DNA from 4 places in the Nanhaiella sioensis genome. Region 4 is predicted to be linked to each of the others. Evidence: predicted binding sites of a transcription regulator. Region 4 holds the regulator's gene; each other region holds the start of a gene.
What was found. The regulator Rex, encoded in region 4, represses fermentation and respiration genes when NADH is low (regulators of the CRP and FNR family bind a similar motif). The targets are predictions, from matches to a motif close to TTGTGAAATATTTCACAA.

Region 1 (7,899 bases), 660 kb from region 4:
GCTTTTGATCCAGCAGTTCTCATTCTTGATGAGGCCACCGCAAATGTTGATACAGAAACTGAAAAGATTATTCAAGACGGGTTAGAAGTGTTGAAAAAAGGACGTACAACATTTATTATCGCTCATCGCCTATCGACGATAAAAAATGCAAATCAAATTTTAGTACTCGATCGAGGACGAATTGTTGAACAAGGTAATCACGATGATCTCATGCAAATGAGAGGCAAATACTATCAGATGTACCAGTTACAACAAGGTAAACAGTCATCTTTAGCAGGATAAACGGTACTTCAACGTAACGGATGACCTATTTAAAACATGTATTTTACCGTATGAGGAGTTTTCGATTAAAAACATGTTTTATGGGTCAAACTGAGACATTTATGGGTCAAAAACGTGAATTTATGGGTCAAACTGAGACATTTATGGGTCAAAAACATGTTTTATGGGTCAAACTGAGACATTTATGGGTCAAAAACATGAATTTATGGGTCAAATAGAGAGGTTTATCGGTCAAAACATGTTTATGGATCAAAATCGACAAGTGGTGGTGAACGACCATGACGGAAATTGATAAACGGGGTAGATTAGATGAAGAAATGTTTAGTTACCGAGTAACAAAGAACAACACAGTTTTTATTACATGGATGGGTAAACAAGTAAAAACATTAAAAGGTAAAGAAGCAGAAAAAATAATTACTAAACTTCAGCAAGCCAATAGTAAGCATGAAGTTCAATTAATTCTTGCTAAAGTAACAGGAAATTTCAAAAGAGGTAATGAACGTTCTATAAATTAGGAAAAGGTGATATAAGTGAATACTCAAGAAACACAAAACTTGTTCAGGCTATGGGATGTGAAATGGACAGAGGAAGCTGCTAATTCTATATATAGATATTCTCCTGTATATAAATGTCAGTATCGAGGGCAGGATGTTATTATTAAACGAACTCGAAGAACGATGGATACTGCACAAAAGCTTGTTGAATGGACTACGAGCTTACATTCTAATGGAATAAAAGTGGTTACCCCAGTCAAGGTAGAAAATCCATTCATTCAATATAAAGACCATACTTGGACAATGTATCCATTTATTAAAGGTCGTAAATATGATGGTTCTCTTCAAGACATCTATGAAGCAGGAAGATTATTAGGTCAAATTCACAATAAAGTAGATACGTTTGAATGTGCTCGGTTTGACTGGCTAAATTTTGATGATGAATTTACGAATGATGTAACAAATGACTTGCAAGAGATCTCATCTAACTTATTAAAAAATCGTCCAGAGAAAAAAGAGTTTAATATATTAAAAGGTCGTATTGAAGATTTCTTAACGAGTGATTTTTCTCGTTTAAAGAAAAAAACGCTACCAATGGTTAATGCAAGCTGGGATTATAAAGCAAGTAATTTAGTTTACGAAAAAGATAATCATCCAGTTTTAATTGATCCAGACAATGGAGGAATTGTTCCAAGAATTGTAGACTTAGCATTAGCATTAATTTTATTCCATACTGAGATAGAAACCGCACCTAGCAGGTTGTTTACTGAAGAGGAATGGACTGAATTTACAAAAGGATATTTTGAATATATTACATTAACTGAAGAAGAAAAAATATTATGGCAAGACGTATTGTTATTCGTTTATTTTGATGAAGCGTTGTGGGCAATCGTTGATATGGAAGACGATGAAACAGAGCGACAAAAGAAGTTTATATATTCTTTAACAGCATTTAATCCAGTAAAATACTCACTATAATTTGAGGGTTACTCAAAAAGCGGAGTGACTACAACCGTTGTAGTTATGAACGCATCTTTGAGTTTAGCCCTTTTTATGTGCAGATGCATGTATTGCATAACTGAAATATATTATTTTTTCCTATTTTAATATATATGGAATATTTGTAGATTACGAGGTGGTGAAGAAATGACTCTAGTTCTTAAAATTCTCGGTATAGCAGTTATTATATTTCTTGTTATTATTTGGGGTATAAGGCGCTGGATATACACACCAAGCACTGATTATGTCTTAAAGTTCCTGGAGGAAAATAAAGAAAAATCATCACTTTATTTAATCCAGAATGGTGAGGTAATAGGGGATATTAGATCTGATCAAAACATGCCTTTAGCTAGTACAGTAAAAACGATTATCGCAATTGAGTATGCGGAACAAGCAGCTGAAGGTTTAGTCACATCAAATGAAACTGTTCAAATTAGTGTGTTAGAAAAATTTTATGTTCCCAATACAGATGGAGGTGCTCACAACGCTTGGCTAGAGCGTATGAAAGAACTAGACCTAATACAAAATGACACTGTTAGACTTGAAGAAATTGTAAAAGGTATGATTCAGTTTAGTTCAAATGCAAATACAGAATTTTTAATGATGAGGCTTGGATTAGATCAAATTAATGAGCTAATAAAAAAATTGGGACTGGATAATCATGAAGAAATCTATCCATTCGTATCTAGTTTATATATTCCATACGAAGTAAAGTCTAATAACTACGGAAAAATAACAAGCAAACAAGAGCACCAACTAGTGAAAGAAACACTTAAAGATTTATCTTCAGTAGAGTGGAAAGAGTTAGCTAATCAAATACATAAAAAACTTAAAAGTAATGGTGCGAGCATTTATAAACAAAAAGCAGATCCTTCAACTTGGCATGATAGCGACTTTGATCGAATGTTTTCAGAGCGGTTTAGTACATCAACGACTTATAATTACGCACGTATTATGGAGAAGATTAATAGTCGTGAATATTTTTCATCTGAAGTACAAGAGCATTTACATCCTGTAATGGAAGGATTAATGGAAAATCCAGCTAATCAACAATGGTTGAAACATGCAGGGCAAAAAGGTGGTTCAACTTTATACATATTGACAAAAGCCCTATATGCTACTGATAAAAATGGGAATCAAACAGCGCTAGCAATCTTTTTTAATCAATTAAATACCTATGAATCAATTAAACTTTCAAGTAGTTTAAATGAGTTCGAATTATCAGTTTTACGTGACAGTCAATTTAGAGATAGAATTAAATCACTAACAAATAACCATGAATAGGTTCAAATAATTTTCACATTATTGACATAAAACGTTTGAATTTCCTTGTCAATTGTTATGATTGTTCATGCTAACCTTATTATAAATAGAAGTAAAATATTTTATGAGCACGTAACAAATATGATTAATGTACATAATGGGGGATCATGATGGAAGAATTATCTGTGACACTATTCATCGCAAGCTTTATGGTGTTAGGGCTACTAATTGGGACTAATATATGGGATTCTTAAGCTGCTACATTGCGTAGCAGCTTAATTTTATTATTCACGATCTCTTTGAGTCTGTGTCTTGAGGTAGATTTTTCTTCGCATGTGGAGATTAAATTCTACTTCATTTACAAAAATTCAAGTTTATTTAGTATGTGTATTTACCATTATTGCAGCCACTTGTTTCAGTCGGTCGTAGAACATGTCAGCAGCATGTCCAGTTAACTCAGTTTCTTCAAACGCTTCTTTCATACAATTCAGCCAAGCTTGAGCTCTGACAGGAGTAATTTCAAATGGGAGATGGCGATGCTGCATAGCAGGTGGTCCGAATTCATTACTGTATAGAGTGGGTCCACCTAAAAACTGTGTTAAAAACATTTGTTGTTTTCTTTTTATTTCATTTATATCGCCACTAAACAGCGGTTGTAAATCTTTGTTTGCATAAACCTTTGGATAGAATGCATCTACAAGACTGTGAACAGCCCTTTCTCCACCAATTAATTCATATAGTGAATGCATACCTTTGTTCATAAAATCCACCAACTTTATACAATACACATCATTGTGTAAGTTATTTTTTATTCACATTATTACTATACCAATTGTTAATACGTGTTTTAGTGATATGAATCACTACAGAGTATATGAATTTTATATAATGAACGCTGAGTTTTTTTCACATTGATTGTTGTTTTCGGTACGAATTTCATCTAAAAAATCAGGGTTAGAATTTTGCCACAAAGGCTTCGTATCAAGTAGCAACTATCCATTTCACTCTTACAGGAAGAGTCATATCAAGCCAAAATGTACATTTTTCATTTGCGAAAATAGGCATGATGGGAAAATTAGAATCGGTAAAATGACTTTAAATATCATGGTGAAATTAAATGTAGTTTCTCCAGTAAATTCCTTGCGTATTTTGTCACAATTACAGACTTAAGTGTTCATAGAATCATGTTATCATTATTTACACAGTGTTAATGTTTTTTATTGATATAAATTAGCAAAGTTTGTGAAAAACCGAACAATCGGTTGTGAAGAAATGAACATATTCACGAAATTTTTAGTAAGTATACTTAACTTTTGGGGTGAATTAACATGAAGTTTAACAAGGGACTTGTCTTGTTGTTTTTAACAACTCTCCCAGTATTGTTTCTAAGTGGCTGTGAAACAAATTTGGTTGTGCTTGATCCACAGGGACCTGCAGCAAGAAGTATCGCCAACTTAATTAATCAATCGATTTTATGGATGCTGTTAATTGTTGTTGTTGTGTTCGGTTTATTTGCTTATATCGTTTGGAAATATCGAGAAAAACCAGACAATATGGATTATGAACCGCCAGAAGAACACGGTAGTACATTGCTAGAGATTATTTGGACCGCCATTCCAGTCCTTATTCTTGTTGCTCTAACAATTCCTACGGTAACTACGCTGTATGACCTTGAAAAAATTCCAGAAGGCTACGAAGATCAAGAGCCAGTTGTCATTCATGTGACATCTGCCGACTGGAAATGGATTTTTAGTTATCCAGAAGATGGAATTGAAACAGTTAATTATGTAAATATTCCAGCTGATAGACCAGTTCACTTTAAATTAACATCAGCTTCAACGATGCAATCATTTTGGGTGCCTGCTTTAGCTGGACAAATATACACAATGAATAAAATGGAAACAGATTTATTTGTTGTAGCGGATAATCCTGGTTCTTTTGAAGGTAGAAATACGAACTTCAATGGTCGGGGTTATGCGAAAATGGAATTTGAAGTATTAGCACAGACGCCACAAGACTACGAGGAGTGGAAAAAGGAAGTGCAGGAAACGGCTCCTAAATTAACTGAGGAGGAGTATGAAGAGCTTCTTTTGCCAACACATTTAGGTAGATTAACATATTCTAATACTCACTTAGAGTGGGTTAACCATGCTGATATAGACTCTAAAACGTATACAAATCCTGAATTATATAAGAATCATAGCTATCAAGGAAAGATATTCTCAGAAGAAGACAACTATAAAAATGATTCTACTGACACTCAAAAAGATGATGATATGAACATGGAAGAGGAAAACGGGGGTGATCACGGTGGGCATTAAATGGGATGAGTTTTTTATAACAGGTGATCCATTAATTCTAGGGTCACAAATCGCAATTTTACTCACAACGGTAGGTATTATAGGTGTTGTAACCTATTTGAAAAAATGGCGTTGGTTATGGACTGAATGGTTAACGACAGTCGATCATAAAAAAATAGGTATTATGTATATCCTATCAGCAGTATTAATGTTTTTCCGTGGTGGGATAGACGGTCTTATGATGAAAGTCCAAACATCTAGACCTGAAATGGAATTTTTAGATGCTCAACATTATAATGAAATATTTACAACTCATGGTGTGATCATGATTTTGTTTATGGCTATGCCGTTTTTAATCGGTTTAATGAACGTGATCATCCCTCTACAAATCGGTGCGAGAGATGTAGCATTCCCACAATTAAATGCTTTAAGCTTTTGGTTATTCTTTAGTGGAGCTATGCTATTTAATATATCATTCGTCATAGGTGGATCACCTGATGCAGGTTGGACATCGTATTTCCCGCTAGCTGGTAAGGAGTTTAGTCCAGGTATCGGAAACAATTATTATGCCATTGCGCTTCAAATTGCGGGTATCGGTACATTAATGACAGGTATCAACTTTATTGTCACGATCCTGAAAATGAGAACAAAAGGCATGACATTGATGAAAATGCCAATGTTTACTTGGACATCTTTCATTACATCAGTCATTATCGTTGCTGCATTTCCTATTTTCACGGTCGCGCTTGGCTTAATGACATTTGACCGTTTGTATGGTACTCACTTCTTTACACTGTCTGCTGGCGGATCAGATATGTTATGGGCAAACCTGTTCTGGTTATGGGGACATCCAGAAGTGTATATTGTAGCATTACCTGCGTTTGGTATTTTCTCAGAGGTAATCGCGACCTTCTCAAGAAAATCTCTATTTGGCTATAAATCTATGGTTTTCTCAATTGTCGGCATAGCATTTTTAAGTATGCTTGTGTGGGTGCATCATTTCTTTACAATGGGTGTTGGAGCTGCAGTTAATTCGTTCTTCTCCATATCCACGATGTTAATTGCTGTACCTACAGGTGTAAAGATATTTAACTGGTTATTTACGATGAGAAAAGGAAGAATTAAATTTACTAATGCGATGTTATGGGCTTTAGCATTTGTGCCAAACTTTGTTATCGGTGGTGTAACTGGCGTTATGCTTGCGATGGCAGCAGCAGATTATCAATATCATAATACGCTGTTCTTAGTTGCTCATTTCCATTACGTATTAATACCTGGTGTCGTGTTTGCCGTATTTGCGGGTCTATATTATTGGTGGCCTAAAATCTTTGGCTTTAAGCTAAATGAGAGACTAGGAAAATATCATTTCTGGTTATTTGTGATTGGTTTTAACTTAACCTTCTTCCCAATGTTCTTATTAGGATTAGATGGTGCAGTAAGACGCTCATATACTTTTTCAGTAGAATCAGGTTTTGCACCACTGTTCTTAGTTTCAGCGATCGGATCAGCCATACTTGCTATTGGATTTGCTGTATTCTGCTATAACATTTATTGGAGCATACGCCATGCTGATCGCAATGTTTCAAATGATCCGTGGGATGCTAGAACATTAGAATGGGCAACAGCTTCGCCAGCACCATACTATAATTTTGCAAAACTACCAGAAGTAAAATCATTGGACGTTTTTTGGCACATGAAGAAGAACAAAGAAGGACTAGATCTGAAGGGTAATGAGATTGAAGAAATTCATATGCCGAGCAATTCAGGGCTTCCATTTTATATGGCTGTTGTTTTCGGTATAGCAGGATTCTTCCTCGTATTTGAATGGCATATTGCTGCAGCAATAGCGGCAGTGGGTATTTTCGCGGGGCTGATCATTCGTTCATTTGATTATAACGATGGTTATCATATACCTGTAGAAGAAATAAAAGAGACTGAAAAATCTTGGAGAAATAAAGCAGAAGAGGTGAACAATCATGTCAGCAAAGGTTGATACTTCCTTACCACTTGAATATCAAACAGAGCAAGACCGTATGAATATTTTTGGTTTTTGGATTTTCTTAGGTGCTGAGATTGTTTTGTTTGCTACATTGTTTATGGTATACGGTGTTCTGGGGGGGCGTACAGCAGGTGGACCAGGGCCCGAAGATATTTTTCAAATTAAGGATGTCATGATTGAAACTTTATTGCTATTAACGAGTAGCTTTACTTGCGGATTGGCCATCTTTGAAATGAGAAGACAAAACTTAAAAGGCCTGCTTACATGGCTTATTATTACAGTATTACTTGGCGTAGGGTTCGTATACATGGAGATTACTGAATTCATCCATTATGTTAGTGTAGGTGCTACGATGCAAACGAGTGCTTTCTTATCAAGCTTCTTCGTGCTTCTAGGTACACACGGACTCCATGTAACGGTTGGAATCGGCTGGGTAACGATCATTATTATACAGTTACTAAGAAGAGGCTTAACACCTGTTACTGCTAGAAAAACATTCATCATTAGCTTGTACTGGCACTTCTTAGATGTCGTCTGGATTTTTATTTTCACATTTGTGTAT
Region 2 (7,899 bases), 980 kb from region 4:
TATTCACTCACCATTATGGCGATTTAAATAAGGACCATCAAGTTACATTTCAAGCTGTTATGACTGCTGCACGTCCTATAGCTGGAAGTGCCCCAATCGACATAATTTGCTTTGAAACAGTTTCATCTACCGAATGGACTCACCATACCAATGATCAAACTTTTAAACCAAATTACTATGTTGACGTAACTGATACAATCGATAATAAATTGAATGCCCTTAAACATTACGATGTTGAAATGCGCCCTTTCCCCCACCCCCGTTCGTTTGATGGAATAAAGTTTTTAGCAAGGTATAGAGGGATGACAGTTGGTGTACATTATGCTGAGGCTTTTGAAATTATTAGGAGGATCCAACATGAAGACAATTGGTGATTTTTCAAATAAACAGATAACAATTTCCAAGTTAGCGAAACTACAAGTTCCCGCACCAGATTTACTTGCCATGATGGATCATCATTTCCAACAACAGATACTTAAGAAAGACAAGAAAGATCCATTCGAGGATTCAAATAACGACAACATTCAATCTTCAACAACATGAAACATGATGACAAATCAAACTAGAGGGCACAAAGGGGAAGTGGACATTGAGAATATTACTAACGACTTTCTGGAACTATCCTCATGTTGGAGGTTTATCTAACTATATCACTAATCTAAAACACGGCCTGGAGAATCGTGGCCATGTCGTTGAAATTACATGTCCAAACGAGTTTGATGGTTATGTAAACACAAAGAACAACATAAGTGACTATTTGTGGAAATTTTACCAACAACGCTACGGTAAAGATAAGAAGAAGTTTTTTCAGCTTGACGTTAACTTTTACACATATTTAACACATTTAAGTCAACAAAACCTTGAGGGTTATGATATTTTACACGCTCAGGATTTAGCAACTGCGTATATTTTAGGTATGCTTAATGAACATTATGAAAAACCACTACTTTATACTCCTCACGGGATTTTAAGCCTCAATAGAATAAAATTTAAAGAAGTAGACAAAGATTCACTTTCAGCAAGGTACTTTATTGAAATTGATAAAAGGGCTGTTCAATATGCGGATAAGATTATCATCCTATCAGATCATTTCCGTGAACCGCTTAAGCAACTAGGTGCACACGATTCAAAAATGCTAACAGTTCATACAGGAATAGAAGAAAATGAAGAAATAGAGTACACCAAAGGTGCAAACCGTCATCAAACGATCATTTCTTGTATTGCTCGTCTTACTCAACGTAAGGGTCACCATATTTTGTTAGAAGCCCTAAACATGATTAAAGAGCATTTAGATCATGTAGAAATTAGGATTATTGGTGACGGTAAGACGAGAGAGGATTTAGAACAACAAGCACAACATTTACGTTTGTCAAATGTAGTGTTCTTAGGAAGTAGAGACGACATCCCTCAGCTATTAAAGGAAACGGACATTTTTGTTTTACCTACTATAAATGATAGTCTACCAATTTCTATCATTGAAGCGATGCATATGGGGTTACCTATCGTTTCATCATATGTAGGAGGAATTCCCGAATTAATTCATCATCAGAAGGAAGGTTTACTTTCAACACCAGGTGACATTGAAACACTCTCAAAGCATCTGCTACTACTTATCCAAAATCCCTCTTTAAGAAACGAACTAGGGGAAAATGCCCGCAAGTTTGCACAAGCTGAGCTAACAGTTAACGAGATGTCAAGAAAAATTGAACAGGAGTACCAATCTTTATTATAGAAAGGTAGTTGAAATATGGTTGAGCGTAAGCATCCTGCAATCGTTCTTGATTTAAGTGCAAATGGAATTGGTATTGTAAGAAGTTTAGGTAGAAAAGGAGTGGATGTATACGCCTTTGATACAGGAAAAAAATACAAAATCGGCAAAACATGTTATGCAACATGTAAGAGTTGTCCTGACCCTATTAAAGATGAAGAAGGCTTGCTTACCTTCCTATTAAATTTAGGTAAGACATTTTGTTGTAAAGCTGTGCTATATGCTGGTTCAGATGATTTTCTCTATTTTATGTCAAAGCATAGAGAAATATTGTCTATGTATTATTTATTTTTATTACCTGAGCACTCAACTATTCATGCATTAATCGATAAACGTTTAACGTATGAACTAGCTACAAAGTATAATATTCCATGCCCGACAACTTTTTTTTTAGATCAGGAAGAGGAATTGGAAGATATTCTTAACAAATTAACATTTCCGTGTATTATAAAGCCTGTTTATGGACATAAGTTTCGTCAACATATTAATAAAAAAATTATTATGGTTCATAGTGCAGAAGAATTAAAAACTGTTTTTCCTTACTATCGGCAATTTGGTGAGTTAATGCTACAAGAATTTATTCCCGGTGATGACAGCACTTTTTACAAACTGGCGACTTTTCTTGATGAAGATATGAATGTAAAGGCTCTTTTCACACTACAAAAAATTCATCAATTCCCGCCAAATATGGGTACAGGTGCCCTCATTATTAGCAAAAGAGATGAAGAAATTATTGATGTTGGCTTACCATTTCTAAAAGAATTGGAGTGTAGGGGAGTAGCCATGGCCGAATTTAAAAAAGATCCCCGTGATGGTGAACTTAAGTTTATTGAGATCAATTCTAGATTATGGCTTTCTCATAGTTTAACAGAGGCTTGTGGTATAGATTTTGCTTATTTATACTACCTATACTTAACAGGTCAAGACCCTGAACCGCGATTGTATCAAATAGAAGACATTAAATGGATTTATCTTGTACGGTATTACCTTGCCTACCTCCAAAAAAGGGAATATGGTGAAATGACTTTTAATGACTTCAAGAAGGGACTATCTGGAAACAAACAATATGCACTATTCGCATGGGATGACCCGATGCCATTTTTGCGCAGTACATTTTCTCATCTTTATAATTCATGGAAAACTAAAAAACAGGAAGAAAACACATAATGGATATCGCCTACATTAAAAAGGTTTTTCAAAACACCGATTTTCATCATCAAATAAAACATAAGTTTGGCAAATTTAAGTCATTTGTTCCTGATTCAATTCAGCAATTAAGAGCATCTGCGAAAAGTATGATTTATAAATTAGACATCTCAACAGAATTAGGTATTCAACCAATTATTTTTAAACGTTATATAGGGTCAAAAAATAGAAATACTGTAGAAATAAATTTATATGAAAAAGCTCTCCCCTTTCTAAAAGAGTTCATGCCAACAATATACGCAACTAAGTCAAATATATTTGATAACGAAACATGGATGTTAATAGAATATATTGAGCCTTTGCGTGGACGAATACCTCCTCCAAATCATTTTGACTATATCATACCAACAATTGCAAAATTACATGCCCACTCATATGAGCAAAATTTCTACGATAATATCGATTTGTTTAACCCCTGGTTTCCAACATTTCATTCGAAGAAAATGAAAACACGAAGACAAGCTAAAATACAAAAAACAAAATTGTATCTTATTGATGCGTTACACCATAAGCGCTTAAAGAAAATGATAGAACCTACGCACAGCATAATACAACAAATATTAAGTGAAAGCTCTTTATCATTTTCTGAACTAGTAAAGAATGGACAATGCATCGTACACGGTGACCTTCATTTACAAAATATATGCTGCAATCATTTTCATCAAAATACTAACAACCATATTCAAATGATTGATTGGGAATCGTCTAGATTTGCATCAGGTTGGTTTGATATCAATTTACTAGTTGAAAGATATCTTGGGTTACGTAATTCCGAGAAAAACAATGATGATAGCATTCGAAACCATTGTGTTCAATTATATACTAAGGAAATGAACAAAAGAGGAATCTCCTTTCAAGGTGACCCTATGATATTATATAAAATGTCTTATTTACAGTACGTCCTTGAAACTGGCTTACTAGTACAATTACAAAAAGAGTTTGATGGTAACAAAGGTGTATTGCTTACCTATTATCTAGACAAAGTTTTGATTTGGGGTAAAGAACTCAATTTTTATAGCTAATGCTTTTCTAGATGTTCAAACAAAACGTTCGTTAAAAAGGCACTATTCAAAAATTATAGATTGTACGAAATTGCTATCTTGTTAACGAAGAAAAGCTACAGTTAACGCTAGTTATGAAAAGAGGCCGAGCTTTAACATAGCTACATACAAAAAGGTGTATCCCACTCAAAGATATAGAGGAAGGCTACACCTACTTCAGCTTGTTATATTAAGTATTCACTGATTTTGACCGCAATGCTTTCGGTATATACACACAGAATGGTTCACTTTCTAAAAAATTTCCAGTCACTGCATACGACCTTGCACGTGAGCCACCACAAACAAAGCGGAATTCACATACACCACATTTCCCTTTAAATTTGTCTGGATTTCGCAAATCTTTGAAGATAGGAGAATTTCTATAAATATCCGCTAATGTCTTCTCTCTAATATTTCCAGCTTTGACAGGCAGTAATCCACTAGGAAATACATCACCAATATGAGATATAAAAACAAAACCATTGCCGTCATTGACACCTTTTGGTGCTCGACCTAAACCATCAATTTGACCCGTTTTTCCTTCGTTTAAGGCATCTGCATAACGGATAGCTCGATCTGTATCTTTTGCTTCTTTCATTTTCTGTTGAATAACGACACGACGATAATGTTGTGCTGCTGTTGTTTTAATATCAAACGGTACCTTTTTACTTAATTCATATAGCCAGTGAAAAATCTGTTCGTGTTGTACTGGGGATACCATATCTGACTCTTTCCCCCTTCCGGTAGGAACGAGAAAAAATACACTCCACAGGACGCATTTTAACTCTTCTACAACCTTAGCCATCTCTTCTAGCACATCAACATTGTAGCGAGAAATCACTGTATTAATTTGCACTGGAATTTCTAACTCGTGTAAATATTTTATGGCATTCATTGTTAAATCAAATGATCCTTTCGTTCCACGAAAATGATCATGTACTTCAGCAGTTGGACCGTCTAAACTAAAAGCCCACCGTGCTAAACCAACCTCTTTTGCCTTCTCAATCGCTTGTTTAGTTACATTGGGAGTGGCACTAGGTGTCATGGATACCCTTACACCTTTTTTTATCGCATAATCTGCAATATCATATACATCTTCCCTCATCAAAGGGTCTCCACCTGTAAACACCAACATTGGATTATCCATTTCATAAATCTGATCTATTAATTGTTTACCTTCCTCAAAGGATAATTCTCTAGGGTCCCGTCTAGTTTGAGCTTTTGCTCGACAATGCAAGCAGTGTAATTGACAAGCACGCGTTAATTCCCAAATGACTATAAATGGATTTTTATTAAAATCTCGATCAAACATAAGGACTACCTCCTCAACATTCATGTAAATATTGTAATTATTTTGATTTGAGTATGTATGTGATATGCATCACATATTCTTGTGGACAAATTGTGAATGGTAACTATTGAAAAAATTATTAACAAGTGAACTGAATCACACCAAACATAATTGAAAATTATTATCATTAAATCAAAGGATATGACGAGGAGGAATAAAAAATGAACGATATAGAAGCAAAGAACATCGTTGAGTTAGATGTGAGAGAAGATATAAATAAAAAGCTTCAGCCATTTCAAAAAATAACAAATACTGTTTCTTCATTGAAAGATGATGACATTTTTATATTACACGCACCTATTAAACCTACACCGCTACTTACAATTATGAAAACAAAAGGTTTTACTTATACCGTTGAGAAGATAGCAGCAAAGCATTGGAAAGTGACCTTCGTGCGAGGTGAGAAAAATGATTCTTGATAATCGAGGTTTAGAGCCTCCCCAACCAATGATGAGAACACTTGCAGCATTGGAAAAACTTCAAGATAACGAAGTTCTTTCAATTATTAATGATAGACGACCTATGTTCTTATATGAGCAATTGGATGAACTCAAGTATACGCACCATACTAAACAGCTAGACGATGGTACTTATCAAATTGATATTAGAAGATGAAAACGGGTGATACTTTATGTTTCCAAAGCAAGCTACGACTGAAACGAATATAAAGCTTCCATTTTTATTTATTTTTTTTAGTTTATTAGCCTTTCTAGCAAGTCAATTTATTCTGGTTTTTCAAGGTGAGAATATCGTAAAAGGTTTATATAGAATACCTGAAATATGGAGTAGTGCACATTTGCTTATTCTCGGATGGGCAGTGATGGTGGCTATGGGGGCAATGTACCAACTTGTTCCTGTTGTCTTCCTTACTCCTATTTGGAGTGAACGCTTAGGCTTTCTTCAATTTTTCTTAAGTGCTATAGGAGTTTCTAGCCTGGCTTTATCATTTGTATTTGCACCTAAAACAATTCTATACAGTGGAAGTATTGCTTTATTTTCAATATTATTATTTATCATTCAAATGTTGATGACTATGAAAAAACAAGAAAAATTCAATATACTTACATTGTTTGTTGGCAGTGCACTCATTTGCTTATTGCTTACATTGGCTTTAGGGATATTGTTAGCATATAATTTGCAGTTCGGAACAGTATTATTTCAACATATCCCACTGTTAAAAACACATATTTTATTTGGAATCACAGGCTGGTTTACTTTATTGATTTTTGGTTTTTCTTATAAAATGGTGCCGATGTTTGCTCTTGCACACGGATTTTCAATGAAATTAGCCGCTTGGGTATATAGTGCTTATGTATGCGGATTATTTTTAACAGCATTATCTTTTTTACTAGATATTTCAACTTTATTACCAATAGGTGTCAGTGGATTATTCATTGGCTTTAGTTTATTTACGGGGCATATATATACCATTCTTACAAAAAGAATTAAGAAGAAGCTTGATAAACCTTTTATGTTTTCATTATTAGCTATTATAAATGGGTTTTTCATTCATTTTTTTGCAATGATTATCTCTTTTTTCCCTAGTCTCCATCATTGGTTTCCAATACTTATATTACTCTATATTATCGCTTGGATTGTGTTAAGTATTATGGGATACCTATACAAAATAGTTCCGTTTTTATGGTGGACGCATCGATATAGCAAAGAGATAGGTAAAGAATCTGTTCCTACGTTAAAAGATATGATTAATGAGAAAATGAGCATACCTACTTTTCTTGCTTTTCTAATAAGCATTGTTGGAATAGCTTTATCTATTATCGTAAAGAGTGTTCCGTTATATACGATCAGTCAATTAGTAATGTTATTAACTACTGCCACCTTTTGTTTTTCAATTGGCAACGTCATTCGGAAATAAGGAGGAGATCTTAATGAGCTTAACAGAAAAAGTGTACAGTCGTCTATATGAAGTAATTGATCCGGAGTTAAACATAAATATTGTTGACCTCGGTTTGATTTATGATGTTACTATATCCACAGCTAATGATGTGTCAATTATCATGACATTAACTACCCCTGGTTGCCCTTTACACGATAGCATTGTAAATGGTGTTAAGCATGTTATCGAGCAACTGGGAGAGGTTCATACAGTTAACGTGCAACTTGTATGGGAGCCAGCATGGACACCGCAACGCATGTCACAAAGAGCATTACAAACTTTACAAGGAATATAGTGACTGCATGTAAATAAACTCGAACTCGGTGAATCAGGTGGTAACTCTCCTCCACCTGATTGGTTGTTGAATCTTAATAGCAGGCTGTTTTCGCATTGATTGTTGCTTTTCGTCTATAACATGATGACTAACATTTAAAGCTACTTCTTATAGTACAAATTTGTTAAAAATAGCATCATATTGAAACTGTGATGCTAGCCATTTACCCTAACAACATTACTTTTGAAACAAGAAACAATTCCGCTCTTAGCCAAGGGCTTTTTTTCATGAATTGTTATTTTTTTCATAAGAAATAAACAAAGTTGCATCTTTCCTTCTATATATCGATGACTAATCAGTAGT
Region 3 (7,899 bases), 2.7 Mb from region 4:
TTACTAATGTAGTATAATCTACATTTGTAAGAAAGCTTTGATAAAGAGCTACTTCATTTCCAGGAGCAGGCAAAAAATGTTGTCTTATTTTTACCTCGTCCTGAAACACTCTAGCATATCCTAACAAAAATATCGTATTTCCTACTCCACCACCTAATCCAGTTGTTTCAGTATCAAAAAAGAACAAATCATGTGGTTGCTTATTTTTTGCTGAAAGAGGGTGTTGAATGTGATGACTTTGCCACATCTCAATTACCTCATGGAGCTCAGCAAACGAGTGTTGACCATGTTTATACCCTATTGGATATGAAACTTCTCTGATAAGACAGTGTTGATCATCAAAAAAATATGGATTTGCCGAAAAAGAAGTCCATTGTTCAAGAAATGGTATAGTATGATCGTCTGTCTTTGAACATTGGCTATTCTTCTCACTTTCGTTGACAAGGTGTTTCTTATATAAATTAAGTTTGTTTTTAATAGACATAAATAATACTACTTGTAACAACGTAAACAAATGAATGACCATTTGATTTATGTTATCACCGTATGTTCACCTGCCTCATATCTAATACGAACATAGCCATGAATGCTCTAGAAGTCACATGTCAAATAAATAGCTTAAGCTGTTTTGGCATTGATTGTCGCTGTTCGTTCTAAGCATTAGCACGTTTTCACCTCGTGTTCGTGGGAGCTTTTCTACTATTGCGATTATTGAGCTCTATTAAAGCTCATTTAACAGTCATAGTAACATAGCAATAAAGTTTACGTAAGAGTAATAGGTTAAAATTGTTCTAGCATGTTAAGCACCGCTCTCTTGCGGTCGTTACCCCCTATTTCGCTACCAATACAGGATGGACAACCTTCCTCACAAGGACAACGTAATATTAGGTTTCTCGATGCTTTAATGATTAAGTCCTGACTTTTATAGACCTCTTCTGCTAATCCTATTCCCCCTGGGTAATGATCACAAATAAAGATTGTTGGTTTTCCTGTCTGTGTGGCTTTAATTTGTGATACTACATGGAGATCATTACGATCACACATGACGTGGATAGGTATAATATGGCTAAATACATTTCTAATCCCAAGTAAAATTTGCTCCAACGCTTTTTCATCTTCGTTATTTTCAACTTTTTGGATTTCAAGCCATGTAGCACTCGTATGTAATTCTTCTTCGGGTAAATGAATTGGGCCAGAGCCTACATTCTCAAATGAAGACAATTTAATTTTCTTAAATATCGTAGGTCGAGCATTAATTGTTACATCTCCATAATTCATTGTAGTTGTTTTTCTATTCTTTGTTTGATCTATTTCCAATACTTTTAATTGTATAGCTAAATTAGCGTCAGTGTAATATTCTACATCCACTTTCTTTACGTACGCTTTCTTATGTTCCCAGTCTAGTTTTTCTACCTGATGCTGGATCCCTTCATGTATATAAATCGCTTCGTCATGTAAAAGAGTCATAGCGCTAAAACGATCCATTTCGCCAATGATTTTAACATTGGCAATATTTGATTGATCGATAATAACGACATTCTCTTGTGATGCCGACCTCAGACTAATATTGCTTGCTGGAAAGGATTGATTCGCCCAATAAAATTTCTCACCATTACGATACAACACGCTTTCATCGACTAAATATTCCATTATTTCCACCACATCTTGTTTCCCAAATTGTTCATTCTCTCTAAAGGGTAATTCATAAGCTGCACATTTTAGATGGTCAACTAGTATAATTAAATTTTCTGGATTGATTCTTGCAGATTCTGGTGATTTTTCAAAGAAGTAGTTTGGGTTGTTCACAATATATTGATCAATTGGAGTAGAGTTAGCTACCATAATAATAAGTGCTTCACTGTGACGACGACCTGCACGTCCAGCTTGCTGCCACGTACTTGCAATACTTCCAGGATATCCTGTCATGACACACACTTGTAACTGCCCAATATCGACCCCCAATTCCAAAGCATTCGTACTCACTACACCCATTATGTTCCCATTGCGTAGACCTTGCTCAATTTCTCTTCGTTGCTTCGGTAAATAACCGCCTCTATATCCTCTAATAGATTTTGAACCGAGTTCTTTTTGTACTAGTTGTTGGATATGACTTAATAAAATCTCAACACGTACTCTACTTCTTGCAAAAACAATTGTTTGAATATGATTTTTTAAAAATCTTTGTGCAAGATCATTGACTTCAACCGTTGCACTTTTTCTAATGTTTAAAGGTTTATTTACAACAGGCGGATTATAAAAAACAAAATGCTTCCTGCCACTAGGTGCACCGTTGTCATCAATTAAGGTCATTGTGCTTTCTGTTAACCTTTCAGCTAATTCCTTAGGATTTGCTATAGTCGCTGAAGTACAAATAAAGATCGGATCACTACCATAAAAACTGCAAATTCTTTTAAGCCTGCGTATGACATTCGCGACATGACTTCCAAACACACCGCGATATGTGTGTAATTCATCAATTACGATATATTTTAAGTTTTCAAAGAGACTAACCCATTTTGTATGATGAGGAAGTATAGCTGAATGTAACATGTCAGGGTTGGTGATGACAATATGTCCAGCTTTTTTTACTTTTTGTCTAATCGTCGGAGAGGTGTCACCATCATAAGTAAAACTTTTTATATCAATCCCCATTTCTGAAATGATCTCATTTAATTCACTCTTTTGATCTTGCGCTAACGCTTTAGTAGGGAAAATATATAATGCGCGGTTCATTTCATCTTGTGCAACAGCTTGAAGAACTGGAAGATTATAGCATAATGTCTTTCCAGATGCAGTTGGGGTCACCGTTACAATATTCTGTCCATCTTGAACTGCTTCATATGCCGTACATTGATGTGTATATAATGAGTTTACACCCCTATTATGTAAAGCTGTTTTAATTCTGGAGTCAAGACTGTCAGGTATCCTCATTGTTTTTGCTTTCTCTGGCTCTACCTCATGCCAATGTATAATATTATCATTTACTTTTAGTTCGTCAATAATGTCGGACAGCGACTTTTTATTCACTACCTGTTCACCGCCTATTTTAATTAATATCACATCTATTTTATTGTAACGAATAAACGTTCGCAATGAAAGTTTTTAGTCGCCAAATTATAAAATCTGTTAAAATAAATATAATGAAAATACTGTGGAGTGGAAAGAAATGAATAAACAAACTATTGAAGACGTTTTAAGAAATGTACCTTTATTTAAAGAACTTATAAATACTGAATTAAAGGAAATTGTAAATATTGCAATCACCAGAACGTACCAAAAAGGGACTCATATTTTCATGCATGAAGACCCGTTAGATTATGTGTATTTTATACATACTGGTAAGGTAAAGATATATAAAAATGATATTCAAGGGAAAGAACAGATTGTATCTGTATTAAGTGATGGAGATATGTTTCCACACGTAGGTTTTTTTAGAAAAGGCAATTATCCAGCTTCGTCATTCGCTGTCGAAAGTACTGCTGTTGTAGCAATTTCTATCTCTAATTTTGAACAATTACTTTTACAACATCCAGAAGTTTGTATTAAACTATTTAGAGTGATGGGTGAAAAAATTATCGATTTACAAAAGAGACTTGAAGAACAAATTTTAAATAATACATATGAACAAATCGTTAAGCTGTTATTAAGACTTTCAGAAACTCACGGAACGGAAGTTGATAACCATACTAGAGTGCTGTCGACCCAATTCACCAATAAGGAACTAGCTAATATGATTGGTACGACTAGGGAAACAATAAGTAGAACGATCACAAAGCTTAAAAAACAAGGATATATTACAGTGAATTGCGATGGCAACCTTGTTATTGATGTAAGTAAGTTCGAATCAGAAATCTTGTGAGTTAAAGGCTAAAAGATCTTTTCAAAAGCGATTACGAAATGGACAATAAGGTAAATTTCTATATGAAGTCCAAAACTTTGAAGATAGAAAAACATCCGAATCGCGGTTATATACAAATTTAGCTCTTATACGAAAACAACAATTAATGCAAAGACAACCAAAAAGATGAGTTGCTAGAGCAGCAACTCATTTTTCATGTTCCCAAACTGTTATTACTCAGAGTGAGTGTAAATTGGTCATCCGAAAAAACAAACTTACCTTAGTGAACTAAATGGTTAAGGATAACATTTGTTCCATATCGTCCTGCGCATTATCAATTAATTGGAGGTTGAATGTTTCTTGTAAAACGTTCAGGACTCCCTCAGAAATAAACTCTGGTGGCTTAGGCCCAATGCGAATATCTTTAATGCCTAAACTAAATAAACCAAGTAAAATTGCTACGGCTTTTTGTTCGAACCAAGAAAGAACAATACTGATTGGTAAATCATTTACTTCACATTCAAAAGCATCAGCTAAAGCAAGTGCTATTTTTACCGTTGAGCCTGAATTATTACATTGACCTAAATCAATATAGCGAGGAATTTCTGTCCCTGGTACCGTGCCATAGTCTACATCATTAAAACGAAACTTCCCACAAGATGTAGTTAAGATAACTGTTTCTGGTGGCAAAGATGTAGCTAGCTCTCGGTAGTACTCTCCACCTTTTCCTGGAGCATCGCATCCAGCTATAACAAAAAACCTTTTAATTTTGCCAACCTTAACTGCTTGGATAACTTCAGGTGCCAAGCCTAATACTGTTTCATGATGGAAGCCGGTTACTAATGTTTGTTCTGATTCAATGTTTGCATCTGGTAATTGGAGTGCTCTATTTATTAAAGGAGTGAAATCATCATTCTCTATTTTTTGAACATTTTCCAAGCCAGCTACTTCATATGAATACATTCGATCTGCATACGTGCCCTTAATCGGCATTACACAGTTTGTGGTTGCTAAAATAGCACCAGGAAACTTTTCAAATAATCTACGTTGATCATACCATGCTTTTCCTATATTCCCTTTTAAATGCTGATATTTTTTTAATTCTGGATAACCATGTGCAGGGAGCATTTCTGAGTGAGTATAAATATTTATCCCTTTCCCTTTTGTTTGCTCAAGCAACTCTTGCAAAGCAAATAAATTATGACCAGTTACTACGATACACTTTCCTTCTATTTTATTTTGAGAAACTGTTATTGGCTGGGGTATACCTAAACGTTCAGTATGAGCTTTATCAAGTACGTCCATGATACGAACTGCTGCTTGCCCTACCTTCATTGCCATATCAATATGTTCTTCAACATTAAAATTTGAATTCGTTAACGTCATATAAAGTGCTTCATGAGTCGTTGCATCAACAAATGGATCGGTATATCCAAGTTGATTAGCATGTGTCCGGTATGCAGCGATGCCCTTTAAACCAAATACGATTGTATCTTGTAAGCTTGCGATCGTTTCATCCTTTCCACATACACCAACCACTTTACACCCTCCTGATGGAGTTTGTTCACATTGATAACAAAACATGTCTATCTCCCCTTTAAAAACGGAATTTTCATGTTTTAGCATACATCTTTCGCATACTATCAATTGTGATGTTAATCACTTTTTTGCATAATTTACAAAATGTTCACATTTATACCATTTTATCATTACATGACATGAGATACTTTGTGTGTTTTTTTGTGCCCTTTCCGAACGAAGCGCATAAGTTATAGCGAATAAACTTTTTTAATTGAGGTGAAAGTTGTGAGTTCAGACAATAATAAATTATCTAAAAATCTAGAGAACGAATTCAATGGCTTAATCAAATCGATGAATGAATTCATTAGTGAAAATCCTTTTAAACGAATATTTGAGTCTCTTGATGACCTACTTAGAGAGCCCCTCTTCATTCAACAAATACCTATACGAACATTTGAAACAGATAAAGAGTATGTTATTAATGCAGAATTACCTGGTGTTAAGCGAGAGCAAATAAGCCTTGAATTCTTCGAACATTATGTAACGATCTCACTTAATAACAGCGAAATAATTGAAGAGTCAAATGATAAACAACAAACGTACCAAAAAATGCATACATTCCAACAGGCTTCAAGAACCGTTCACGTTCCCTACAAAATCCCAGAGCAAAACGTAACGGCAACATTTAGGGACGGCCTACTAGATATACGTATTCCACGCCAACAACGCAAGCGGATATCCATTCAGGAATAGAACTTCATTAAAAGCTCTTTCGTAAACCTTCTTGCTATTAAACAGAATGATGAGTATAAATACAACTCAATAATTCTAAGAGTAGATAAAGTTCCACGAACGCTAGTGTATAAAAAATCAATACTAAATAAAAAAGCAGCGAAGAAAATATTCATTCGCTGCTTTTTATGTATTCCATTAGGAATTTTTGTGAGATTCACTTCCGTATTTCGGATTATTTTCTGGAGTTGAATCATGTTGAATGGACTGCTCATTAGCAAATTCAGTCTCATTCCTATTGTTCGGATATTTATTTTGTCTCTTTCGGTTATTGTTTTGATTAGTCATTCATATTCCTCCTAGTTATCGTTTTTATTATTCATTTCCTTTTTAGGACGTTTTTGTGTAAATTGGTTTCCAAATTCCATGTTTGTTTTTTGTGGTTTATTTTGCTTCTTTGTCACCTATGCTCCTCCTTTTTCAATTCATTTGGAGCAACGGATTGACATGACCTTTGCTCCAATACATAGTCTGTGACGCATGAAAAAAGATTATACACCTCATATTTCATACTATAAATTACATATTTTTAAAAATTAAAAGCAAGTTATATGTAGGAGGTGGATGTAGTGAATAAAAAGAATGAAAATCCAGAACATATACAAACTGAAACTCATCTAGACCCATCAGAAGAGCCAAGATTAGTAATCAAGACAAATCTTGATCCTGAAACGAGTGTTGAGGAAAATCCCTATTATAATGAAAATGTGAAAGATGTTGAGGAGTTTACGGAGTATTTTGATAAAACATAAAAGGTGTGTCAAACATTATGGATAAGACATTAAGATATTTACAAGAAACATTATCAAACTATTTAGATAAACACAATATATCGGAACAAATATATGAAAAACTTCTTGCAAAAACGTATCGCAGTGAAGGGGATTTTGTTAAAGAATTAAATGAAGAAGAAATATCATTTTTAGATGAGGTTTTACCTGATGAAATAATATATGCTTTAGATGAACAAGATTTCAAACGTGTAGAGCAATTGAATGAGGTTTATGAGTTGCTGTATTAGTAATAATGAGTAGTCAATAATAAAGGTCATGGGGTGATGAAGCTGACACGTAACAATGATAATTTTATTAATATTAAATTTCAAGATGGTGCTATCGATAAAAATGGGATAAACGGTTGTCAAGTAGAAGACGTTCTTCCTATCTTAATCAATAAGCTTAAAGCATTTCAAAATGGCGATTTTCACAGCATGGAAAATTCACTAGCCATTTCAAATCTAGAAGCAGCTAACTATGCTTTACATTGTAGACGTGAAAGAGTTGAATTAGAAAAACATTAGAGCAGAGAGGATGACTTACAGGGCAGAAATTCCCCGAACCAATATAGCTTCTGCCCATTTAACAAAGAGTCATCCTATCAATTAGCAGTTAACCATTTTCTCAAGGTTCAAACTACGTTCGGAACATTTCTATGCGGCAAAGATGGTCATAGATTTATTAATGATGAAAAACCTTTAAAAGCAGAATTAAACTGATTCATCGCCCCCATCATTTGTCCTGCTGTATTCATCATCTTACTATAGTCATAAGAACCGTCATCTTTTTTGAAATGATTCATGATAGATCCGAAACCAGGCTGAGGTTGCTGCATATTAGGTTGTTGTAATGGGTATGGTGTTGGATACGGCTGAAACGTATTTGGTCTTGGTCTTGGTCTTGGCCTTGGCCGAAACGGTGTTACAGGAGCGGCAGGAATTCCTGGTGAAATTGAAAATGGTGCAAATGGTG
Region 4 (7,899 bases):
GTATAAGTTCCTCTTCGAACCCTTTCAAACCAGCCGTAATAATTTTTATTAAGAATGGATACAGTTTTGTCACCCGTTCCCATCTCGCGAAGATCACTTGTTGATAACTGGCCGAAACATTCGAGACAACAGGCAATATGAATACAGTTTTCTTTGTACGCCGTCATAATTTTTTGATTCTTGCTCCCACCAACATTATGGTTACGATGCCTTCCTTGCATTTCAGTTAAAAGTAAATCTCTTTTTTTCTTGCTTCTTTGCATACTTTTTTTCCGATCAAAGTCAGCTGGAGCTATAATAATATCTACCTGTGCAATACCATTTTTGAAAGTTACAATCATAAGGCCTAATTCTAACCTTCTGACCAAATAACAAATATCCTGCCATTTTTTAGAACGCAAAGAATATGTAGGTCTCGGGATAGCAATGAACACCTGATCGGATAAACGCTGCCTTTTAGTAGCTTGTATTAACAGCTTTATACTTATATTAAGCTTAAGCTCCACGATAACTAGCTCATCGTCTTTTATAGCTGCTATATCACAATGATTGACTTCTCCATATACTTCATAGCCCTGTTCTGTAAAATGCTCTTGAATAGGTTTATATAAATCAACCTCATACAATTTTGTTGTTTTATTGCTCATTAACATCATTACTTTCTTCATTTATTCAATGCTTAAATATTAGTTAATCATACGACCTTTATATTTAATAAATTCACATAACACCTGCTAGATTTACTATATAAAAAAAGTGAGCCTCTACAATTTGTAAAAACTCACTTTGATTACCTTTATTATGATTTATGGTATGGTTGTTACTCATTTTCAGCCATGAGTTCCTGTTCTAGTTTTTCCACTTTGCGAAAGGTTATTTTTGAGATAAAGATACTTATTTCATATAGAATAAATAAAGGTATCGTCACCATCAGATGTGAAATGAGCTCTGGTGGCGTAATAAATGCTGCTATAACTAGTAAAACAAAATATGCGTACTTTCTTATTTTCGCTAAAAACATAGGCGAGACTATGCCAAGTCTAGTTAAAAACATCACAACGACAGGAAGCTGAAACAATATTCCAAATGGAATAGTGATTTTGAATAGAAATTGGAAATATTCATTTATCCCAATAACTTGATTAACCGTTAGGCGTTCAGATATCCTCGTCATAAACTCAATAACAAATGGAAATAGAATAAAATAGGAAAACGAAACCCCACCTAAAAATAGTAACACTGATATTGGTATATAACTTAAAGTGATTTTCCGCTCTTTTTCATATAGGCCTGGGCTAATAAACGCCCAAAGCTGGTATAAAATAACTGGTGCAGTAATTACAAAAGCTATAATAAAAGCAAATTGCATATAAATTTTTATTGGATCAGTTAAGGAAAATGCATTCATCGTCAGCTCTTTTGCTTCATCAGCCTGTTGTAAATAGACAATGATTGGCTCAGCCAAAAAAAAGCTTCCAATTGTAGCCACAACAAAGAAAACGGCTGCGATAATTAGACGCTTCCTTAGCTCTCCTATATGATCGTATACAGACATTTCTTTACTATCATTCATACTTTCTCATCCTAATGTTACTTCTTTTTATTATTTTCATTTGCAATGTCTTGTGCCGCTCTCTTAAATTCTCTAAGTGTTTCTCCAGCAGCTTTTCCTAATTGAGGAAGCTTATTTGGACCAAAGATAACGAGTGCGATCACTAAAATTAATATAAGACTTCCAATTCCTATGTTAATTGGTCTCACCTCCATCATAAATTACAAATAATTTTCCTGATCTATCATTATAAAGCATATATTGTTTTTATAACTCGGTGATCATGTAAACGACCATAATGCCAATATAGCTACTATTCAGTTGGGTAGTTTTTAAGGAAATAAACTAAAGATTGTAATTCAACTGCTAAATCAATGTGATGAATCCTAATATGGTCAGGTACATTAATTCGAGCTGGCGTAAAATTCAAAATACCCTTAATACCTGTTTCTACTAAACGGTCAGTCATCCCTTGCGCAACTGGTGCAGGTACAGTTAAGATGGCGACACTTACATCCTTGGTAATATATTTTTCTAAGTCATCCATATGATAAATAGGAACATCTCCAACTGTAGTGCCAATTTTTTGCTCATCAACATCAAATGCAAGTTCAATTTTCATATTATTATTTTTAATAAAGTTGTAATTTAAAAATGCAGTACCTAAATTCCCAACCCCGATTAACACCACTTTTGTTAGTTCATCTTGATCAAGTGTTTGTCGAAAAAACGTTAATAAGTAATTAACATTATAACCATATCCTTTTTTACCTAAAGCACCAAAATACGAAAAATCTCTACGTATTGTTGCAGAATCTACTTTTACAGCCTCGCTTAATTCAGCAGATGATACGCGCTGCTTACCTGCAGCATGAAGATTTTTGATGAAACGATAATACAATGGTAAACGCTTTGCAGTAGCTTGTGGAATTTTTGTTTGTTCGTTATTCACTTCTATTCCCCCACATTCAAACAGCTATTCATTCACTGCTCTCTAATAAAGTCTCCGTTCTTTCCACCAGTCTTCTCTAATAAATAAGTTGGACCAATAACCATACCTTTATCAACTGCTTTACACATATCATAAACAGTTAGGGCACACGTACTAGCAGCAGTTAGAGCTTCCATTTCAACACCTGTACTACCTTTAGTTTTAACTTCTACGATAATAATAAGCTTGTATAATTGCTTTTTTTCTTCCCATGTAAACGTGATATCGACACCCTTTAAACTAATTGGGTGACACATTGGGATAATATCTGCTGTTTTTTTTGCAGCCATAATACCAGCCACTTGAGCTACAGCTAACACATCCCCTTTTTTTATTTTTGAATGAATAATCTGTTCATAAATTTCTTGATTAACTGAGATACTTGATCTCGCTATAGCAGTTCTAAATGTTTCGCCCTTTTCAGAAATATCAACCATCTTTGCTCTACCTTGATCATTAAAATGTGTAAATGAAGACACTTGCTTTTCACCTCTCAATATGACTATACTACACTATTTTTACAATCCTGTCGTTACTTTAACAAGGCGTGAAAACTATATGTACATCCAAGGCCATTTCTATCACCTTTTGAGTACATGGCTTTTTTCATAAATGGTGAATTGTAACGAATAATTTAGCCCATTGTCATAGTTTTAATGATGAGAAGCTGCAACAAACGATATAATAATTCGTATTTGTGTCTCAATACATGGCTGCTGTTTTCGCATTAATTGTTGATTTTCGTTCTAAGAAATAAATACGTATAAACTTAGCGGTTGTAGGCACCTTTTCTCATTATAAATGAGGTCAATTGCATAAGTTCATTTTATGCTGTCCTAAATTATTCACAATAGCAACAAAGTTTACGAAAAGAGCCTATAACGTCTACAACCTAAGTTTAATATGACTTCCGTAAGAAAGCGCATACAAAATAAGCTAAACTATTATTAAAAATATGCATTTCACAAGCCTTTGATAAGTAAACATTGGAATCCAGTGAAAGAATATTGCTCATTTCATACATTTTAAGATACACTAAAACTATTATAACAGAGGTGAACTAACATGATAGTGTTACAAGTGAATCAGCTCACAAAATATTTTGGATCTGACCTTATTTTATCGAATATAAAGCTAGAAGTACAATTGAAAGATAGGATTGCTGTCGTTGGCCGTAACGGCGCTGGAAAATCAACTTTATTGAAAATAATAGCAGGTTATATGTCTCATGATAGCGGAAGCGTCATGAAACCGAAAGACATTTCTATTGGATATTTAGCACAACATAGTGGCTTAGATTCAGACTTATCTATTTGGGAAGAAATGTTAACCGTGTTTGAACCGTTAAAAAAAATGGAGATAGACTTACGTGAACTGGAAGAGAAAATGTCCAATCAAAGCCTAATGTCAAACAAGGCAGATTACGACAAACTATTAAAAGAGTATGATCATTTACAAATTCAATATAAAGAACAAGGTGGCTATCAATATGAAGCTGATGTACGAGCTGTTCTACATGGACTCCAGTTTTCAAGCTTCAATTATTCGACACCTATATCATCATTAAGTGGTGGTCAAAAAACGAGGCTTGCTTTAGGGAAGCTATTATTATCAAAGCCTAATTTATTAATACTAGATGAGCCGACTAACCACCTTGACATTGATACACTCACTTGGTTAGAGCAATATTTACTCGGCTATCCAGGAGCTATTCTCATCGTATCTCATGACCGTTATTTCCTTGATAAAGTCGTTACACAAGTATACGAAATTTCTCGAACTAATTCAGCAAAATTCATTGGTAATTATAGTGATTATTTAAAGAAGAAAGCAGAAAATTATGAACACGATTTAAAGCTTTATGAAAAGCAGCAAGGTGAAATTGCTAAGCTTAAGGATTTCGTTCAACGAAACTTAGCACGAGCTTCAACAACAAAGCGAGCACAGAGTAGAAGAAAACAACTAGAAAAAATGACATTTCTAGAGAAGCCTGCTGGAGATGAAAAATCAGCTTCGTTCCACTTCGACATCGAACGTCAAAGTGGAAATGAAGTTTTGAAAGCCAATGACATTTCTGTTTCATATGAAAACAACAAGCCTATTATCCAACATATCAATTTTCAAATCATGAAAAGTGACAGTGTAGCTTTGGTAGGTCCAAATGGTATTGGGAAATCAACCTTACTCAAGGCAGCGATTAATAAGATACAAGCCCTACAAGGAGAATTTTCCTTTGGTTCAAATGTTAAAGTTGGCTACTATGACCAAGAACAAGCAAATCTTAGTTCTAATAAAAGTGTTCTTAATGAGCTGTGGGATGAGTATCCATCAAAACCGGAGAAGGATATAAGGACAGTGTTAGGCAACTTTTTATTTTCAGGTGATGATGTGTTAAAGCCGGTATCAACACTTAGTGGCGGCCAAAAGGCACGACTTGCGTTAGCAAAGCTTATGTTACAAAAAGCTAATCTGTTAATTTTGGACGAGCCTACCAACCATTTAGACTTGGATAGTAAAGAAGTTCTAGAAAATGCATTGATTGACTACCCTGGTACAATTCTATTCGTCTCCCACGACCGCTATTTTATTAACCGACTAGCGACGAAAGTGTATGAGCTTGCTCCAAACGGTATTACTGAATATTTGGGAGACTATGATTATTTCATATCAAAGAAAGCAGAGATTGAAGAAATCAAGCTGTTAAATGAACAAAAAGTGGTCAATCCTTCAATCAAGGAAGATAAAACACAGACAAAGCTGACTTATGAACAAGACAAGGAAATGAAGAAATTACAGCGTCAGAGAAAAAGAAAAATTGAAGAACTAGAAATGGAGATATCAAAACTCGAACAAAAAATAGATGAAAATGAAACTCTATTATGTGACCCAACTATCTTTCAAGATCACGAAAAAGTGGCCTTGATTAATGAAGAAAACTCACAGTACCAGGAGCAACTAGAACAATTAATGACCGAATGGGAAACACTCCATGTTTAGAAGAAAAGCGCAAGCGTCTTGTTCATCCCTAACAAGCACTGGAGGCATTTTCTGTGAAGGTGCTTTTTGCCTTCATGGAAAATGGCGAAGTGACTAGAGGGGATAGGCGCTGGAGCTGAACATGAAGAAAAGCGGAGACGACTGTTTTGCCTCGACAAGCGTTGGAACTACAATCCTAGAAGGTGCTTTTTACCTTTTAGGATTGTAGTGAAACGACCTCGAGAGGCTAGGAGACGGATCTGGACATGAAGAAAAGCGCAAGCGCCTTGTTCATCCCTGACAAGCACTGGAGGCATTTTCTGTGAAGGTGCTTTTTGCCTTCATGGAAAATGGCGAAGTGACTCGAGGGGATAGGCGCTGGAGCTGGACATGAAGAAAAGTGGAGACGACTGTTTTGCCTCGACAAGCGTTGGAACTACAATCCTAGAAGGTGCTTTTTACCTTTTAGGATTGTAGTGAAACGACCTCGAGAGGCTAGGAGACGGAGCTGGACAATAGAAAAGCGCAAGCGCCTTGTTCATCCCTGACAAGCACTGGAGGCATTTTCTGTGAAGGTGCTTTTGCCTTCATGGAAAATGGCGAAGTGACTAGAGGGGATAAGCGCTGGAGCTGGACATGAAGAAAGGCGGAGACGACTACTTTTACTCAACAAGCACTGGAGCCATTGGATTTGAAAGCGTTTTTTGCGTTGGAATGCAATGTGAAGTGAACACGAGAGGCTTATAAGACAGAACAAAAGCGCAAACGCCATGTTCATCCCCAATAAGCGCTAGAATCATTGCAAAAAAGATGTCTTTTACACTTCATGTGAATTGTAGTTTTCTCTTCCACATAGTTATCCACAAACAATTCATTGTAGTGTATGTTATACACCGACTTTTACACATTATCCACAGTTTTTATCAAAGTTATCCACTTATTCACTTGCTTCAAAAGTGCTTTTAAACTAGCTTTTGTTACTAATTTTCCACAATAGTATTTTTTCTGTGGATAAAGTTGTGGAAAAAGACCGTATTCTCAGGAAGAATCACGGTCTTTCATAACATTGTTATGTTATTATTCATTATACTATTGCTCAATATCAAGGCCAGGGTTCCCATTTAAAGCCATGTCCGAACGCTTTCCTTGTTTATATAAAACACTACCTGCTGCTGCAATCATTGCTGCATTATCTGTACATAGAGATAGCGGAGGAATAATTAATTCTATATCATCCTTTGAGGAAAATTTTTCTTTAAGAGCAGCTCTTAGCCCTTGATTGGCAGCTACACCACCAGCTAATAATACTTGTTGGACATTATACTTATCAACAGCTAACATCGTTTTTGTGACTAATACATCTATTACGCTTGCTTGAAAGCTTGCTGCGATATCTTTTGTTGCTAAATCCTCACCACGTTGCTTCGCATTATGTAACGTATTTATCACTGCAGATTTCAATCCACTAAAACTGAAATCAAAAGATCCTTCTTCAAGCCAAGCTCGAGGGAGCTTAATCGTGGCTTCTCCTTCATGAGCTAGTCGGTCAATGTGAGGACCACCTGGGTATGGTAGTCCCAATGTTCTTGCAACTTTATCATAAGCTTCACCTACAGCATCATCACGTGTCTCTCCAATTACTTTAAATGATCCGTGTTTTTCCATATATACTAATTCAGTATGCCCACCTGAAACAACCAACGAAATAAGTGGGAATTTCATTTCAGATACTAGTTGATTTGCATAAATATGTCCAGCTATATGGTGAACCCCAATGATAGGAATGTTGTGAGCAAGAGCAATGGCTTTGGCAGCATTGACACCAACTAACAAGGCACCGACCAACCCTGGGCCTTCAGTGACAGCTATTGCATCGATCTCATTATAAGAAATTTGCGCCTGTTTTAGTGCTTCTTCAAGCACAATGGTAATTTGCTCTACATGATGTCTAGAGGCTATTTCTGGTACAACTCCTCCAAAACGCTGATGACTTTCAATTTGAGATGCTACAACATTCGCTAATATCTCACATCCATTTTTTATGATCGCTACCGCTGTTTCATCGCAGCTTGTTTCGATTGCTAAAATAATTTGATTCTGTAATTGTTCCATTATATATTCACCCACATTATTAATGCATCCTCTTGATTATCTGTATAGTAATTCTTCCTAATTCCCCCATCATTAAATCCTAATTTGCGATAAAGCGATTGGGCAATTATATTTGTTACCCGTACCTCTAATGTCATCGTCTTTGCCCCAAGTGCTTTTGCAAAGTCCACCAGTTGTTTTAGCATAGCTTCACCTAGTTTCCTGCCACGATATTCTGGTAACAAAGCTACATTCGTAATATGAGCTTCGTCTATTATAATCCATGCCC

Region 1: a site for Rex is predicted at 4,301-4,318, ahead of qoxA (cytochrome aa3 quinol oxidase subunit II). Genes of this name have one in related genera too.
Region 2: a site for Rex is predicted at 5,384-5,401, ahead of V1503_RS03905 (TIGR04053 family radical SAM/SPASM domain-containing protein). Genes of this name have one in related genera too.
Region 3: a site for Rex is predicted at 5,486-5,503, ahead of hcp (hydroxylamine reductase). Genes of this name have one in related genera too.

What each region holds. Positions count from the first base shown of each region.
Region 1 is NZ_JBKAEG010000001.1:1,154,965-1,162,863, reverse strand. Features, by position in the region: gene V1503_RS05400 (ABC transporter ATP-binding protein) at 1-282, shown strand, start outside; gene V1503_RS05395 (hypothetical protein) at 561-797, shown strand; gene V1503_RS05390 (phosphotransferase) at 813-1,754, shown strand; gene V1503_RS05385 (serine hydrolase) at 1,923-3,059, shown strand; gene V1503_RS05380 (globin domain-containing protein) at 3,413-3,799, opposite strand; gene qoxA (cytochrome aa3 quinol oxidase subunit II) at 4,367-5,359, shown strand; gene qoxB (cytochrome aa3 quinol oxidase subunit I) at 5,349-7,331, shown strand; gene qoxC (cytochrome aa3 quinol oxidase subunit III) at 7,315-7,899, shown strand, end outside.
Region 2 is NZ_JBKAEG010000001.1:826,292-834,190, forward strand. Features, by position in the region: gene V1503_RS03880 (PIG-L deacetylase family protein) at 1-374, shown strand, start outside; gene V1503_RS03885 (hypothetical protein) at 358-543, shown strand; gene V1503_RS03890 (glycosyltransferase family 4 protein) at 590-1,732, shown strand; gene V1503_RS03895 (carboxylate--amine ligase) at 1,748-2,935, shown strand; gene V1503_RS03900 (oxidoreductase family protein) at 2,935-3,996, shown strand; gene V1503_RS03905 (TIGR04053 family radical SAM/SPASM domain-containing protein) at 4,205-5,326, opposite strand; gene V1503_RS03910 (DUF2249 domain-containing protein) at 5,527-5,784, shown strand; gene V1503_RS03915 (DUF2249 domain-containing protein) at 5,774-5,980, shown strand; gene V1503_RS03920 (hypothetical protein) at 5,997-7,241, shown strand; gene V1503_RS03925 (metal-sulfur cluster assembly factor) at 7,255-7,557, shown strand.
Region 3 is NZ_JBKAEG010000001.1:4,550,128-4,558,026, reverse strand. Features, by position in the region: gene V1503_RS21560 (ribonuclease H-like domain-containing protein) at 1-484, opposite strand, end outside; gene V1503_RS21555 (DEAD/DEAH box helicase) at 781-3,027, opposite strand; gene V1503_RS21550 (Crp/Fnr family transcriptional regulator) at 3,167-3,859, shown strand; gene hcp (hydroxylamine reductase) at 4,127-5,422, opposite strand; gene V1503_RS21540 (Hsp20/alpha crystallin family protein) at 5,645-6,112, shown strand; gene V1503_RS21535 (hypothetical protein) at 6,290-6,439, opposite strand; gene V1503_RS21530 (hypothetical protein) at 6,721-6,903, shown strand; gene V1503_RS21525 (sigma-G-dependent sporulation-specific acid-soluble spore protein CsgA) at 6,921-7,172, shown strand; gene V1503_RS21520 (Acb2/Tad1 domain-containing protein) at 7,209-7,451, shown strand; gene V1503_RS21515 (YppG family protein) at 7,598-7,899, opposite strand, start outside.
Region 4 is NZ_JBKAEG010000001.1:1,810,314-1,818,212, forward strand. Features, by position in the region: gene V1503_RS08310 (DUF2161 domain-containing phosphodiesterase) at 1-647, opposite strand, end outside; gene tatC (twin-arginine translocase subunit TatC) at 821-1,573, opposite strand; gene V1503_RS08320 (twin-arginine translocase TatA/TatE family subunit) at 1,591-1,770, opposite strand; gene V1503_RS08325 (redox-sensing transcriptional repressor Rex) at 1,866-2,504, opposite strand; gene moaC (cyclic pyranopterin monophosphate synthase MoaC) at 2,537-3,022, opposite strand; gene V1503_RS08335 (ABC-F family ATP-binding cassette domain-containing protein) at 3,609-5,540, shown strand; gene tsaD (tRNA (adenosine(37)-N6)-threonylcarbamoyltransferase complex transferase subunit TsaD) at 6,609-7,631, opposite strand; gene rimI (ribosomal protein S18-alanine N-acetyltransferase) at 7,631-7,899, opposite strand, start outside.